One region of the Xenorhabdus bakwenae genome, then DNA from elsewhere that is predicted to be linked to it. Evidence: predicted binding sites of a transcription regulator. Region 1 holds the regulator's gene; the other holds the start of a gene.

Region 1 (3,220 bases):
GTTTTGTAGTGGATAAGGAAATAGTTGGCTTATTTTATATAGCATGATTTTTACTTGTGAAACGGTAATATTTGCACCATGCCGTGAAAAAAATTGAAAGGAAGATATATGTGGTCTGAATACTCTCTGGAAGTCGTTGATGCTGTTGCCAGAACAGGAAGTTTCAGCGCAGCTGCATCAGAACTTCATCGTGTGCCTTCTGCTATCAGCTATACGGTAAAACAGCTTGAAGAATGGCTGGCAATACCTCTGTTTGAACGTCGTCACCGTGACGTTGATTTAACGGAAGCGGGGGCAATTTTTGTCAAAGAAGCGCGTTCTGTTATCAAAAAAATGAATCACACTCGGCACCAGTGCCAACAGGTTGCCAACGGTTGGCGGGGGCAATTTAGTATTGCGGTTGATCAGGTCGTAAAACCAGAGCGAACGCGTCGGCTAATTTTGGATTTTTATCGCCATTTTCCAGATATTGAGTTATTTGTCTATCCTGAAGTTTTCAATGGCGTATGGGATGCTTTGGTGGATGAACGAGTGGATGTCGCCATCGGAGCGACACGTGCTTCCCCCGTGGGCGAGCGGTATAGCTTCAGGGATATGGGGTTTATGCCTTGGCTGTGTGTAGCCAGCCCTGAACATGAACTGGCAGTAATATCGGGAAAATTGAATGATGAACAAATGCGGCCTTATCCCAGTTTATGTCTTGAAGATACTGCCCGCAGCTTACCTAAACGTGATACATGGGCTTTGGATAATCAACGGAGACTGATTGTTCCCGATTGGGATGTTGGATTAAGTTGCTTAATGGATGGATTGTGTGTAGGCATGGTGCCCAAACACCGTGCTCTACCGCTGATCCGTAAAGGCAAGCTGATGACACTTGAACTTGAGCAACCATTGCCTGACAGTCCATGCTGCTTGACATGGTCGCAAAAAAGCCATTCACCGGCATTAAGCTGGTTACTAGATTATCTGGGGGATAGCGAAACGCTTAATGCCGAATGGCTGCAAGAAAATTAATGGTCAGCGGCGATAATCGATAAAAGGTCCATCTGCAACAGAGCGCCGTTCAACAAGGCGTGGGTGGACTTCGATAGTTTGTGCATCTTCACGTTTATTGACGATCCTGTCCAGTAACATTGAAAAGGCCATTTGCCCTAAACGCTCTTTGGGTTGATGGATGGTTGTTAATGCTGGCGTAAAATAGCGAGCATTGCGAATATTATCATAACCGATGATTGAAATGTCTTGTGGAACGCGCAATCCCAGCTCATCGGCTGCACAAATCGCTCCCATAGCCATGACATCTCCACCACAAAAAACAGCAGTTGGACGATGTTTTTGATTCAGGATTTTATACATGGCTTGATAACCGGACTCCGGCTCAAAATCACCTTGTACAAACCATTCATCCCGAATAGCGATATTGGCTTCTTTTAGTGCTTTGAGGAAACCTTGGTGGCGGCCCCCACCGGTATTTCTTGCCAACGGTCCCGGAATAGATGCAATATCACGATGACCACGTTCAATGAGATAACGGCCAGCTAGGTAACCACCATGAAAGGCATTATCAATAATTGCATCGGTAAAATCACCTCTGGATTCTCCCCAATCCATGACCACCATAGGAATATTACGATAGCCTTCCAACATACTCAAAAGTTGCTCAGGGTATTCTGAACACATTACCAGCAAACCATCTACCCGTTTTTGCGCCAGCATAGCGAGATAAGCTTTCTGTTTATCAAGGTTGTTATGAGAATTACATAAAATCAGTGTATAACCTTTGCTATAGCAGCTATTTTCAACCGATTCTATGATCTCAGCAAAGTATGGTGCTTCACTTGATGTTGCCAGCAATCCAATGGATTTGGTGTGGTTTACTTTCAAGCTGCGGGCAACGGCACTGGGAGAATAGTTCAATTCTTTAATAGCGGCCCAAACTGCGGCCTTGGTATCTTCGGCGACGAAACGGGTTTTATTGATAACATGGGATACGGTTGTGGTCGAAACACCAGCGCGTTTAGCCACATCTTTAATCGTTGCCATGAAAAAAGGACTCCTGACCTTCTGGTCTAATTTATATACCCTTTATCTTTCTTGTCGGGTATAGCTATTTGTTAATCGTTTGCCAATATATTTATATACAGGGTGATGGTTGACAATAATTTAGCGGTAAACCTTGAATTTTGTCTGATCTAGCTCAAAAGTGAAAGCAATAATCGATGCTATAAAGAGTATGGATTAAATATCGCGGTATGGTTTTTCGATATATGGGAAATAACTGCTTAAAATTTAGGATGTTGAGGTGTCTTAATTTTCACATTGAGGATGTTCTATGGATACAGATCTGAAGCTGGGATTGTTGGCTGCCTGTAGTGCATTAATCATGATTGTTTTTCTGGCAAGCCTCTGTCTGATCTGATCAAGATCTAAACGAAGAATGTGTAGTCCCACTTACTTTAAGGGCGGGTTCTCCAGCATGCGGAATTCCGCGAATAAAGGAAAACCCGCCCTTATTATTTCAGGTTAGTATGAGAATGAATCTTATTAAGCCAGGTTTTCCTCAACAAATTTCCAGTTGATCAGAGCCCAGAAGTGCTCCAAATATTGGGGGCGTGCATTGCGGTAATCGATGTAATATGCGTGCTCCCAAACATCAACAGTCAGTACTGGTTTATCTTCGCCAGTCAGTGGGGTTGCTGCATTAGACGTGTTAACAATAGCCAGAGTGCCATCAACTTTCTTGACTAACCAAGTCCAGCCTGAACCAAAGTTTTTCAGGGCTGAGTCGGTGAACTGCTGTTTGAATTCAGCAAAAGAACCGAAGGCATTGTTGATAGCATCTGCAACTTTTCCAGTGGGTTCGCCACCACCATTTGGTGACAGGCTATGCCAGTAGAAAGTATGGTTCCAAACTTGTGCTGCGTTATTGAAAATGCCAGCTTCAGAGGTTTTGATAATTTCTTCCAGCGATTTTCCGGCAAATTCAGTCTCTTTAATCAGATTATTCAGGTTTACAACATAAGCGTTGTGATGTTTGCCGTAGTGATATTCCAGAGTTTCTGCAGAAATGTGTGGTTCCAGGGCATCTTTGGCATAAGGTAATGCTGGTAATTCAAAAGACATTGCATGCTCCTTTTTAATATCGGGTTTTTGGCTCCGCAAACCATGGCTTAGACACTAACCATGGGCAGGGCAAATTTAAGCTTATTATCGTGTT
Region 2 (3,220 bases), 260 kb from region 1:
ACCGCCCATTACAGGAACTGGGATCATCTGGATCGCGGCCGACAATTTACCGACACAAGAAAGCAATATTGCCATTATCGCAGCACCACCAATCACCCATGTACTGTACACACGGGTCAGCGCCATAACACCAATATTTTCACCATAAGTCGTGTTAGGTGTTGAACCAAAGAAACCCGAAATTATCGTTGAAAAACCATTGGCAAACATTGAACGATGCAGACCGGGGTTTTTAAATAAATCTTTCTGCACAATATTGGCTGTTACCACTAAATGCCCGACGTGCTCAGCAATAACCACCAGCGCCGCAGGTAAAATTGTCATCATGGCAAACCATTCAAAACGCGGCGTATAGAACGTCGGTAATGCAAACCACGGTGCTTCACGGACTGGCGTTAAATCTACAACGCCCATAAAAAATGACAGCGCATACCCGACTAAAACACCCGTCAGAATCGGAATAATCGCCATAAAACCACGGAATATCACCGATCCCAAGATGGTCACACCTAACGTCACCATAGATATGGTCAGGTTGGTCAGATTCATTTCAGTGTCTGCCGCTGGACGCAATCCCGCCATATCAGCAGCAACACCTGCCAATTCCAGGCCGATCACGGCAACAATCGCTCCCATCGCGGCCGGTGGAAACATTGCATTGATCCATCCCCTTCCTGCAACTTTAACAATCAGGGCCACCAGACAAAACAGCAAACCACAGACAATAAATCCCCCCAATGCCAATTCATATCCCAGAGGCAGTAATAACAATACAGGAGAAATAAAAGCAAAACTGGAACCTAAGTAAGCCGGAATTCTTCCTTTGCAAATGAATAAATACAGCAATGTTCCGATGCCATTGAATAACAAAATTGTCGCGGGATTTACTTTAAACAAAATGGGAACCAAAACGGTTGCACCAAACATGGCAAACAGATGCTGCAAACTTAAAGGAATAATCTGTGCCAAAGGCGGTCTTTCTTCTACGCCAATAGTCCGACGGGTCATTATTGATATCCTCTTATATCTTATATCACCTTGCCAGAAACCCAAAAAAGCCGACTTATTAGCCGGCTATCAATGTTATTTGGTGCCAAATATTTTATCACCCGCATCCCCTAAACCCGGGACGATGTAGCCATCTTCATTGAGATAGTTATCAATTGAAGCGGTATACAGTTCAACATCAGGGTGAGCCTTCTCCAGTGCTGCGATCCCTTCCGGCGCAGCAACCAAAACTAATACCTTAATGGCAGAGCATCCCGCTTTTTTTCAACAAATCAATGGTAGCGATCATGGAGCCACCGGTTGCCAACATCGGATCAACCACTAATGCCATGCGTTCATTAATATCGGAGACTAATTTCTGAAAATAAGGCACGGGTTCAAGGGTTTCTTCATCACGATATACACCAACAACACTGATTCGTGCACTAGGGATATTTTCCAGTACACCATCCATCATACCCAGGCCCGCCCGCAGGATAGGGACTACCGTAATTTTTTTTCCTTTAATCTGATCTATCTCTACCGGACCACACCATCCGTCAATGGTCACTTTCTCGACTGCCAAATCAGCAGTTGCTTCATATGTCAGAAGACTCCCCACCTCTGAAGCCAGTTCACGAAAGCGTTTGGTGCTGATATCATGATCTCGCATCAGGCCAAGTTTATGTTTAACTAGCGGGTGTTTAACCTCAACGATTTTCATGGGTTTCTCCTAATAGCCGGCAGATAAAAAAATCGCGGGATTATAACTCCTTTTCGGTATCAAACCACTACCAATCTATTAATTTTTATCACTAACGCGTTATTTTCTTCGATCCCGACCTAACAGGAAACCGATATAAAGCTATCGCAAACGTTTGCTTAGGCTGTTAGAATTGTCGCCGTTCTGTTTTATTTATAAAAATGCAACCGCCTGGGAGCTACGCAGTGACCAACAAAACCTCTCTTAGCTATAAAGATGCTGGTGTCGATATTGATGCCGGTAATGTCTTAGTCAATCGTATCAAAGGTGTCGTAAAACAGACCCGTCGCCCCGAAGTGATGGGAGGATTAGGTGGTTTCGGTGCATTATGTGCCCTGCCACAGAAATATCGAGAACCGGTGTTAGTTTCCGGTACAGATGGCGTGGGGACTAAACTGCGTCTGGCCATGGACTTGAAACGCCATGACACGATCGGAATTGATTTGGTCGCTATGTGTGTCAATGATCTGGTTGTACAAGGTGCCGAACCTCTTTTCTTCCTTGATTACTATGCTACCGGCAAACTGGATGTCGACACAGCCGCCAGTGTCATCACGGGCATAGCAGAAGGCTGCAAACAAGCAGGCTGTGCATTAGTCGGTGGTGAAACGGCAGAAATGCCCGGCATGTATCACGGTGAAGATTATGATGTCGCGGGTTTTTGCGTTGGTGTTGTTGAAAAATCGGCAATTATTGACGGCAGTCAGGTTCAGACCGGTGATGCCCTGATTGCACTTGCATCCAGCGGGCCGCACTCCAATGGTTATTCTTTAATCCGTAAAATTCTCGAGGTAAGTCAGACAGATCCAGAGGCTACCGAACTTGAAGGAAAACCACTCGCCGATCACTTACTTGCCCCAACCCAAATTTACGTCAAATCCATTCTGGCGCTGATTGAAAAAGTGGATGTTCATGCGATTGCACATCTGACCGGCGGCGGCTTCTGGGAAAATATTCCACGTGTTCTGCCAGAAAATAGGCAGGCCAGAATTAAAGCTGACAGTTGGCAATGGCCGGCGATTTTTACCTGGTTACAGCAAGCCGGTAATGTCAGCGAGCATGAAATGTACCGCACATTTAACTGCGGAGTCGGTATGATAATCGCACTTCCTCAGTCTCAGGCAGAACAAGCGATTTCGTATCTGACTGCGTCAGGCGAAAATGCATGGCAAATTGGAACAATTGCTGAAATTAATGCCGATGAGCAACCTGTCGTTATTATAAAATAAGCTATTACAAAATAAGCTATTACAAAATAAGCTATTACAAAATAAATAGCTTGTCTGATTGATTTCAAGTTACAGCCAATAAAGCTGTAGCTTGAAAAAATGAAGTGCATATTAATCAATGAATTTCTTCAGTGAAAACCCGTTATGAAAAAAATTGTCGTTTTAGTCTCCGGCAATGGCAGCAATCTTCAATCCATTATTGACGCCTGCCAGCAAAACCGAATTAATGGATATATTGCTG

The links. The regulator PurR, encoded in region 1, represses purine synthesis genes. The targets are predictions, from matches to a motif close to CANGCAAACGTTTGCNTG.
Region 2: a site for PurR is predicted at 1,855-1,872, ahead of purM (phosphoribosylformylglycinamidine cyclo-ligase). Genes of this name have one in related genera too.

What each region holds. Positions count from the first base shown of each region.
Region 1 is NZ_CP119194.1:785,013-788,232, forward strand. Features, by position in the region: gene punR (DNA-binding transcriptional activator PunR) at 109-1,017, shown strand; gene purR (HTH-type transcriptional repressor PurR) at 1,021-2,046, opposite strand; gene sodB (superoxide dismutase [Fe]) at 2,548-3,126, opposite strand.
Region 2 is NZ_CP119194.1:526,504-529,723, reverse strand. Features, by position in the region: gene uraA (uracil permease) at 1-1,008, opposite strand, end outside; partial or broken gene upp (uracil phosphoribosyltransferase) at 1,084-1,711, opposite strand; gene purM (phosphoribosylformylglycinamidine cyclo-ligase) at 1,936-2,979, shown strand; gene purN (phosphoribosylglycinamide formyltransferase) at 3,124-3,220, shown strand, end outside.